DNA from 2 places in the Desulfitobacterium sp. PCE1 genome. Region 1 is predicted to be linked to the other one. Evidence: predicted binding sites of a transcription regulator. Region 1 holds the regulator's gene; the other holds the start of a gene.

Evidence for each region. The regulator LexA, encoded in region 1, represses DNA repair genes until DNA is damaged. The targets are predictions, from matches to a motif close to CNAACANNTGTTNG.
Region 2: the regulator LexA is predicted to act here: its motif matches at 2,835-2,848, upstream of recA (recombinase RecA).

What each region holds. Positions count from the first base shown of each region.
Region 1 is NZ_KB913023.1:2,152,586-2,157,868, forward strand. It holds gene DESPCE1_RS0110690 (M23 family metallopeptidase) at 86-937, opposite strand; gene DESPCE1_RS0110695 (LysM peptidoglycan-binding domain-containing protein) at 997-1,359, opposite strand; gene lexA (transcriptional repressor LexA) at 1,530-2,144, shown strand; gene DESPCE1_RS0110705 (hypothetical protein) at 2,188-3,306, shown strand; gene DESPCE1_RS0110710 (D-alanine--D-alanine ligase) at 3,389-4,474, opposite strand; gene lepB (signal peptidase I) at 4,609-5,163, opposite strand; gene DESPCE1_RS0110720 (methionine gamma-lyase family protein) at 5,173-5,283, opposite strand, start outside.
Region 2 is NZ_KB913023.1:2,565,705-2,570,987, forward strand. It holds gene rny (ribonuclease Y) at 1-882, opposite strand, end outside; gene DESPCE1_RS0112795 (regulatory protein RecX) at 1,250-1,744, opposite strand; gene recA (recombinase RecA) at 1,746-2,786, opposite strand; gene DESPCE1_RS0112810 (CatB-related O-acetyltransferase) at 3,431-4,093, shown strand; gene DESPCE1_RS0112815 (hypothetical protein) at 4,262-4,585, opposite strand; gene DESPCE1_RS0112820 (DEAD/DEAH box helicase) at 4,882-5,283, opposite strand, start outside.

The DNA.
Region 1 (5,283 bases):
TAGATCGGGTGATCTTAGTCTTGACCTCTTATATATAATAATTAATTTTAAGGATAAGGGCAAGCTTTTGCGTGAAGAGTCCTTTCTATGAAATCGAATTCTTCTGTGAAAGAGCGTTCTCTTCCTGACTTTGCTGCCAAATAGTTAGGAAAGGATAAGGATTGACCCACTCTCCATTAGGAAGCTCAATACCAAAATGTAGATGATCAGGAGTTGTAAGAGCATCTCCGGTATGCCCTAAGGTTCCTAAAAAATCCCCCTTCTTAACTTTTTGACCTTCCTGAAGATGAGGGTTTATGGTGTTTAGATGAGCATAGTAATAATAGTTGCCGTCCTCTCCCCTAACACCTACCCGTTCTCCTCCAAGCCGATTCCAACCTAACCTCTCAATTTTGCCGTTCCCAATACTGATGACGGGAATACCTTCTGCGCCGAAAATGTCCGTTCCTTCATGTTTGCGTACCCCGCCCTCCCGGTCTGCTCCAAAGGTATCCATGTACCAGACCTTACCAATCACCGGAAAAACAAAACGGCCCGGTTCATAAAAGGGATAGGTTAAAAGAACATGTCGCTTCCAGAGGGTTTGTTTGACCACTGCTTCATCGATCTGAAACTCACTGTTTTGCCAGGAGAGTTCTTCGAAATCTATATCCTGTTGCAACTGTTGGACGAGATAGAGTTCCTCATCCTTAGTGACGGTGCTTCGTATCGCTATTAAATCTGCCCAGGCCGTAGGAGAAATCTCTTTCCCTTCCTTCTGACATTGTAAAACAAGCTCAGCCGGTAGATTCAGGAGATAGGGATAGATATCGGAAGAGATGGCCGGTTTCTTATGTATGCCCTTCCAGACGGCTGTGCTGATCAAGATGATCACAAGGACTTTTAGGAATAAAGTCCAGTGCTTTTGTCTCGGTTTGATACTCCTGCGTATCCTCATTCCCCTCTCCCCTCTCTACAATGCATAATATGGGAGGAAAGGCTGGATTAGAAGTATAGTTAAGGTTGATTCTCTGAGATAGGAGTATAAATCACTTGACCGGTTTGTATCGTGGTATCGGTGAGTTGATTGTATTCCATAATCTTAAGAACGAGTGTACGGGTATCGATTTGCAGGCCGGAGTTCTCAGCTAAGGACCAGAGAGTATCTCCGGATTGAACGATTTGCGGTTGGAAAACAAGTTTCTCTACTCTGCTGTTTGCCTGATTCCAATCCCAGAAGAACCAGCCCATACTTCCAAATATCATGAGAAAAAGCAGCAAATAAGAACATAGTTGCCTTAGCAGTTTTCTCATTCGATAATTTCGATAGTCTCTATTATAGCTTCTATAATGGCGGACGGAAGAAGAACAAGTACTCATAATAATCCTCCTTTATGTTCTCATAAAATCCAAATATATACGAACATAGGTTCCTGAGAACAGTATAAAGGAGAGTACGGGAATTCGTCAATACTTTTTCGAACATTTGTTTGCACACGGAGGTATTTAATGCTAAAATAGATTTAGAATATATGAAGGGAGGAAATTGGGTGTATCCTGATTTATCGCAGAGACAGACTGATATATTAGAGTATATTAAACGGGTTATTCGAGAAAAGGGTTATCCCCCCTCTGTTCGCGAAATAGGCGATGCAGTTGGATTAATGTCCAGCTCTACTGTTCACGGGCATTTGCAGACCATTGAAGAAAAGGGGTACATACGCCGCGACCCAACGAAACCTCGAGCCATTGAGATATTAGACAGCTCCAGCGATCCCAATGAAAAGAGAACTGTTTTTGTCCCCATTATTGGCAAGGTGACCGCCGGCCAGCCTATTTTGGCCCAGGAAAATATCGAAGATACGTTCCCGCTTCCAATGGATCTGGTTAACTCAGATACGGTGTTCATGCTGAGAGTTAAAGGTGAAAGTATGATTGATGCAGGAATTATGGACGGGGATCTTATTTTAGTACGCCAGCAAAAACTGGCCCGTAACGGAGAGATCGTGGTTGCCATGATCGGTGAAGAGGCTACGGTAAAACGGTTCTACAAAGAAAAAACACTCATCCGCCTTCAACCTGAAAATCCTTATATGGAGCCTATCTACTCCCAGGATGTCACTGTCTTGGGTAAGGTTATTGGGGTATTTCGTATTTTACACTGATTTATAAGGTACGTGGCAATAAAAAGCAGACCTCCATTCCACAATGATGTGGGTGGATATCTGCTTTTTTATTGCACAATACGAACTTGAAGTACAAGTAAAGGAGGTCATTAAGATCGTTGACAGTCAAACTATTAGGGCCCTTCGCATGGAGCGGCAATTTCTTTCATACAAGGCAAGTGAGGAAGAATACATATCACTTTACCGTGACGCACAGCCTGGGCAGAGTATTTACTGGAATGGTTTCGGCGACCCGCCAAGTTTAACCTTCCGTGCTGACTTTGACGACATCGAATTCAACCGAAAAAGGCAAAGCACTCGTAAACTCATCAAAGGGCGGTTTGCGGGCGGCAATCTGGGCTGGATTATGGTTGAGGATTTGGAATTGTTCGCCGCGCTGTATCGCAAGCCCCTTGACAAACCGTCGGAACGCCAACACGTGCTGCTGGATCTGATTAAGCGGGAAGGTCCCTTAACCATCCAGCAGATGAAGGAATTCACCGGGATGCTGGTGAAGGAGATAACCCCTGCACTCCACCGCCTGCAGGAAGCATTTTTAATTTACGAAGATCAATACGACGGAGAATGGGATCGGAGCTGGTATAAATTTACCGAAATGTTTCCCAATGCAGATCTGGCACGTTATTCTCGGCAGGAGTCGCTGAAGATCCTATTACAACGCTTTGCCTATCGCCATGTTTTATTTGATGGGGATATGGTAAAGTCGTTTTATAAACTGCCGGGGAAAGAGATCAAAAAGGCGATTGAGGGGATGCTTGCCGACGGCATTTTTATAGAGATGGAAAACAGTTACCTACTGAAATCTGATTGGGCATTGCTGCAAACTTATGCCAAGGAAACACCCAAATTCGTCCTTGCCATGCATCGCAATGATTTTTTAGTCAAGTCCAATGAGCATCGGCTGAAAGAACAATTCAAGCACCCGGAGCATGAGACCCTGCAATATCTGCTGATTGACGGTGAGTTTCGCGGAGCTTCAGTCGGGCATTTTAAAAATGGTCCCTATGTGTTGGAGGATATAATTTTAGACTTGCCGAAAGCTGAAATCACCGCCCGCAAAAATGAAATTCTTGAAGCGGTGTATACCGTCAACTTCGGAAGAAATAATCCCATTAAACGATATAACGGGGAGAATTTATGAAGTTAATCACGATTATACGCATACATAAGTAAAACCCTGAATTCCGCTATCTAAACGGCTTTCAGGGCTGAGTACCGACATATTAAAGGGATATTTTCCGGGAACGACTGTCCCTAAAGCGCTGGAAGCCTAGTTCAATCAATTGGGTGATCAATTCGGAGTATGGGATTCCACTGGCTTCCCAAAGCTTTGGATACATGGAGATCTGAGTGAACCCCGGCATGGTATTGATTTCGTTGATGTAGATCTGATTGCCTTCAGTAACGAAGAAATCTACCCGGCTTAAGCCGCAGGCTTCGACGGCTTTAAAGGCTGCAACAGCTTTTTCCTGCAAGCTCTTTACCACCTCTTGGTCCAGAGGAGCAGGAATCACCAATCGAGAGCCGGTGTCAATGTATTTGGCTTCATAATCATAAAAATCCTTGGAAGGAAGAATTTCTCCCGGGATGCTGGCTTTCGCATCCTCATTTCCCAGTACACTCAGCTCGATTTCACGTCCCACAATGTTTTGCTCTACCACAATTTTGCGATCGTATTCTGCCGCAAGATGAAGGGCGTTGATGAGCTCCTCTCTGTTCCGTGCTTTGGAAATACCCACACTGGAACCCAAATTAGCCGGCTTGACAAAACAAGGATAGCCCAGAGAGTGTTCAATATCATGAAGCACTTTTTCCATCATCTTTTGGAGCGTCGTTCTAAGTACGGTGAGATAAGGGGCTTGAGGCAGGCCGGCTTCGGTAAACACTGCTTTCATACGGTCTTTATCCATACCCAGTGCGGAGCCAAGGACTCCTGAGCCTGCGTAAGGAATATTAGCCATTTCAAACAATCCCTGGATGGTTCCATCCTCTCCGAAGGGTCCATGCAGAACAGGAAAAATCAAGTCAAATGTCCCATCCTGAGGAAGAGTGCTGCCGTCCAAGGCTATAAAGCGGGGGTTTGAAGGGTCGTGGACGAGATTGACGAGAATACCTTGTAAAGTGGGATCTTGCTGCCATTGTTCAGGACGTATTCCCCAATGCCATTGGCCGCTTTTGGAAATACCAAGGGTCTCTACCTCATAGTTTTCCTTATCAATGGCCTTAAGTACAGAACTGGCAGAGTTCAGGGAAACCTCGTGTTCTCCGGACTGACCTCCGAAAAGAATAATAATTTTTTGCCGTGTCATTCGCGCACCCATCCTCTCTATTCTATTTAGAAAATAGCCCAGAAAACTTGAAAAGAGTCCATAGCAACGTAAAGCTACACAACCCGAGCAACAGTCTACTCTATACTATATGCAAAGGGGTGAAAAAGCTGCCTTTAATCAATCGCTCCAAATCGGCTCATGGGCCAATAACGGAACAGAGTCATTCCGGAGATGTTTTCAATCGGCAAAAAACCCCACTCCCGGGAATCGGCACTGTTATTGCGATTATCTCCCATGACAAAAACAGAACCTTCCGGCACAACCAAGGGCTCCAAATTTTTAATCTGAGGCTCCATGACATAGGGCTCTTCCACCTGTTGGCCATTGATAAAGGTCTTATGGTCTTTTATTTCAATGGTATCCCCTGGTAAGGCAATCAAACGTTTGATAAAATCGTCGGAAGAATGGGCGCTGGAAGGTGGATGAAAAACGATGATATCTCCTCGTTCAAAATCACCAAAATGCTTAAAAAAGAATTTATCGACAATAATGCGGTCTTGCAGCTGAATCGTCGGCAGCATGGACCCGGTTGGGACTAACCTTGCCTCTAATACAAAGGTGCGAATGACCCAGGATAAGGCAAAGGCAATAATCACAATTTCGATGATTTCAATCATGAGTTTTAAGGTACTTTTCGCTTTTACTTTGATATCTTGTTCGTTTTCCATGTGTGCACCTCACTTTAGTAATCCTTGTTCCCAAAGTTTTTGAGCCGCTAATAGATTCCCAAACTTAATATAATTCATGGAGATCCCGCCTTGCTGGTAAGCGATAAAGGGATCCCGCAT
Region 2 (5,283 bases), 410 kb from region 1:
TTTTTCAACCATTTCTTCGATGCGGGCCGGGTGAATCCGTCCATCGGCAATGAGCTTCTCCAGGGCAACCCGGGCAACTTCTCTACGAATTGGGTCAAACCCAGAGAGAATTACAGCTTCGGGAGTATCATCAATAATTAAATCAATCCCTGTTAAAGTCTCAAGAGTACGAATGTTACGTCCTTCCCGTCCGATAATTCGTCCCTTCATTTCATCACTGGGAAGGGCCACTACAGACACGGTGCTCTCGGCCACGTGATCTGCTGCACAACGCTGGATCGCCAAAGAGATGATGTTTTTAGCCCGCTTCTCTGCTTCTTCTTTAGCCCTTGTCTCAATATCTTTAATCATAATAGCGGATTCGTAACGAACTTCTTCTTCTACACTTTGCAGCAGAATTTGCTTCGCTTCTTCAGTGGATAAACCAGAGACACGTTCTAACTCTTGTTTTTCTTTGGCTACAGTTTGCGTCAGGACCTCTTTGAGCTGGTCTACTTCTTCTTCTTTACGATGAAGATTATCTTCCTTGCGCTCTAAAGACTCCATTTTACGGTCTAAAGACTCTTCTTTTTGGATAACCCGTCTCTCCATCCGCTGAATCTCATTGCGGCGTTCCCGGGATTCTTTTTCCACTTCATTGCGAATATGCATGACTTCTTCTTTGGCAGCAATGACAGCTTCTCGGCGTTTTGCCTCAGCGGCACCCTGTGCATTTTCGATGACACGTTTTGCCTCTTCCTCAGCTGATCCAATGAGCTTTTCCGAGGTATTCTTGCGAATAACCCAGCCTATAAAACCGCCCACAAAAAGGGATACCACGACTGCTATAACTATAAAGATCAATTCAGATAGTTCCAAGTAATTTTCACCTCCTAAACACATACTTATTTTGGTTATCATTCTCCTAGTTCTCCCTATAAAAACAAAAAGACTGGGACCATGCCAGCTCTTTAAAAGAAAACCTTCAATTTAAGACAAAGAAATTGTCTCTTTTTTCCTACAAACCTACACGCCGCTAGTTCGATACCTCCATATAAAATACTAACTACGATGCAATCTATAAGAAAACCTTAAAGGTCTCACTTTAAAAGAAATAGGCTCTTTTTAGTGTAATATCTTTTGAAAAATTTGTCAAGAACCACATAGAATATAGATGTATAGTACAAGTATTCTAAGAAACGGCGCTCCTCTGTTTTCATTATTATTGTTGATCCGCATATATGAAAACAGGAAGGACTCTGCCTTCCTGTTATTCCTCCCTAATCTCTTCAATGATCTGAAAAACCATTTCCTGAGGGTATCCTTTTTGAATGAGCTTTTGCCCGACTCTTTGCCTTAACATAAATCCTCGGGGAATTTTTTCATAGCTCTTCTTATGTTGATAAGAAGTTTCCCAACGCCGGGATTCCTCAGTCCAAAGTTTTTGGGCATGTCTTCGACAAAGTTCTGCTTCCTGTCCCGGCAGATAGGTTTCCTGCAAAGCTTGCTCAATTACACCTTCTTCAATCCCCCGGCCCTTTAGCTCATAGGTAATTCTCTTTCTGGAGTAATTCATCTGCTTGCTCAGGCAATAAGTACGGGCATACTCCTGATCGCTCAGATAGCCCCATTCTAAAAGCCGCTCTATAGCAGCTTCGATGTCCTGACTTGGAAATCCCTTCTTCTCCAGCTTTTGGATGAGTTCGCGACGGGTGAGGATCCTTCTCGATAAATAGGTTAAAGCGGCATTCAAGGCATCCTTCATCTTAGATATCTTCAGGCTCCTCCAGGGCATCATCTGCCGCCGGAGCGTTTATGTTGGTAATACTTGCCCGGATGCTTTGCTCGATTTCAGCGGCAATATCAGGATGCTGCTTTAAGAACTCTTTGACATTCTCTCTTCCTTGGCCCAACCGCTCACCTTTATAGGAGTACCAGGCCCCGGACTTATTAATAATATCCAGTTCTGCACCTACATCCACAATACTGCCTTGACGAGAAATACCTTCACCATACATAATGTCAAATTCCGCTTGTTTGAAAGGTGGAGCCACCTTATTCTTAACAACCTTGACTTTGGTACGATTGCCAATCATATCCTGACCTTGCTTCAGTGTGTCCTGACGGCGTACTTCCAAACGGACGGAAGCATAGAATTTTAAGGCCCGTCCTCCGGTTGTGGTCTCCGGATTGCCAAACATAATTCCCACTTTTTCCCGAATCTGGTTAATGAAGATAACACAGGTATTACTCTTACTGATGGCGCCGGTTAATTTTCTCAGCGCTTGGGACATTAAGCGGGCGTGTAAACCCACATGAGAATCTCCCATTTCCCCTTCAATCTCTGCACGGGGAACAAGAGCCGCCACAGAGTCAATGATGACGACGTCGATAGCTCCACTGCGCACTAAGGCTTCGCAGATCTCCAGGGCCTGCTCCCCTGTATCCGGCTGGGATACCAGGAGATTATCGATGTTGACCCCTAAAGCCTTGGCATAGACCGGGTCAAGAGCATGCTCCGCATCGATAAAAGCAGCAACACCGCCAAGCTTCTGAGCTTCTGCCGCAATATGCAAAGCAACGGTGGTCTTACCGGAAGACTCAGGCCCGTAGATTTCAATAATACGTCCCCGGGGCACTCCACCCACCCCAAGGGCTATATCAATGGCCAAGCAACCCGTTGGAATGACTTCTACCGCCATTTTAGCGGAAGCCTCCCCCAATCTCATAATCGACCCTTTTCCAAATTGTTTTTCGATTTGGCTTAAAGCCATATCCAGGGCTTTTAATTTATCGTTACCGGCCATCTCGTTTCCTCCTCAAGCGAATACTTTTTAATTTTTTCACGATAAGCACAAACATTTGTTCGATTATTATTATACTTTTGTGCGTGAAGCCTGTCAATCATTTATTTAGAAGAAAATAACAGAGGGGGTTGCCGATCTACTTTTCAGAGTAGCTGCTCCTCATAAAATGCACAAACAGCTCTTTGTGTAGATTCACTCAAATCATCGAAACTCTCCACTCCGCCTACATATACATTGGTCGGACCGATTGGGTCTCGAACGGTCAGTAGTGTTGTTTCATCCGAAAGCAAAAGCATCAAGGTCAACAATGATAAACAAATCGCTATCCAATTACCTGGCCACACAGCTTCAGAGGCCGCATATGGCAAAAACGACGATTTTTCAAATGAATAGCCGCATAAAAAAGTTAAACCTCGTATGATATAATGGTATAAGTATAAATCCATAAGCTGAGGATTATATAAGTAACAGTTAACTATTACAATCAGGATATAGAATGCACTATTGTTCTGGTTTCGTTTAGAAAAGGAGACGATTAATTTATGAAAGAAATTCGAAGAAAAAGGGCGGTAGCTACGTCGCCAATCAATAAATCCGGAGGTGATAACACTACTAAAATAAAGGAGCAATAACTGATGGAAACTATGGATAAAATACAGATTCTCGATCCGAATGAGATCTTTCCTAATGAATATAAAACATCCTGCTTTTTAAAAAATGTAATCACAGCCCCCAATATTTTTGTAGGGGACTACACCTATTACGATGACGCCGTTGACCCCACCGGCTTTGAGCGCAACAATGTACTGTTCAATTGGCCGGAGTTTGGAGACAAGCTCATTATCGGCAAATTCTGCGCCCTTGCCAACGGTGTACGGTTTATCATGGGCAGCGCCAACCACCGCATCAGCAGTATCAGCACCTATCCGTTCAGCGTCTTTGGCGGCGCATGGACTGAAGCTGCACCGCCCCATCTTTCCCAGCTTCCTTTCAAGGGGGACACCATCATCGGCAACGATGTGTGGATAGGCCGCGAAAGCGTCATCATGCCCGGTGTAAAAATCGGTAACGGAGCTATTGTCGCCGCTTATTCGGTGGTAGCCAAGGATGTGGAGGCCTATACCGTTGTAGGCGGGAACCCGGCAAAGCCTATTAAGAAACGGTTTGACGACGAACTGATCGCTTTGCTGCAAGAGTTGAGATGGTGGGATTTTGAACCGGAACAGCTTACGGCGTTTATACCCATCCTGTGCGACAGCAATTTGGAATCTGTACGTGCTAAACTGAAAGAAATGCTGAAAAAATAGCTTTCTTCTATCAGAGATAGCTAAGTCAGCCAATCATATGAAATAAGGAAGGCCCGGTAATACCTACCGGGCCTTCTTAGCGTGTCAATATTGTATCAATATCGACGTTCTTTCATGTGTCATTAGTACAAAATAGATGCAGGTAAAATGGTATTCATAATTATGCATTTACAGTTTGTTTGATAGTTTTGTATTTTTTCTATAAACCAAATATCCACAAATAACATAAAAAACTAAGACTACAATGCCTATTGGTGTTTCACTGAAAATCTGGCCAGTTTCCTGCGTTCCCATATAAACTAAATGGATTGCTGGCAGTGCACCCAATAAACTACCCCAGAAATAACTTTTATTAAGAAGAAAGCCGCTAATAAACCATAAGAGTAACCAAACCGCAACAATAGGTGAAATAGCACTAAAACCACTAAGTGCTACTATTCCATAAAAAAGTGTGAACATAATAGCTGGCATATAGAATAATAATTTTTTCATTACTACCCTCCTAAATAAAATATAATATAAAAGTCAAGGCAAAGCAAATGCATCTGTTTTGTCTCAATTTTCTAGCGAAGATAAGGGGATTCGAACCCACGACCTCTTATATGCGAAGCAAGCGCTCTCTCCACGCAGCGAAGGTCTTGAGCGATTAGATTGCTCCACGAAGCTTATGGAGTGAACGCCGAAAGCAAAATCCTGGAGAATCAGGGCGTATCCGAAATCCGCTATGCCAACAAAAAGGCCGCTGTTCAACGGACTTGCAGTCCATTTTACAGCGGCCTCTTGTTTCTTTATCTGGCCTTAGCCGGTTCCACGTTGACCTTACGGCCTTTGATCATGTTCTGATGCATGCAGCTGAGAACACGGCTGGCGTGTTGTTCCGGGATTTCCACAAAAGTAAATTTATCATAGATGTTGATCATCCCGATAATATTGCCGGGAATCCCGCTTTCGTCTGCTATCCAACGCACAATGTCCTGAGGACGGACTTGCTGAAGACGGCCGATATTCATAAAGAGGCGGACCATGCCGGGAGCTGCTCCCGTATTACCAAAGGCAATATCATCTTCCTCTTCAATTCGCTCGTCAACACCCTCCACGGCGAACTTCAAGGCTGCCGCCGCTACATCCACGGAGTCATACTCCTCCAGCAAGGAGCCCACGATGGAACGATAGGTTCCCAGGTGGCCTCG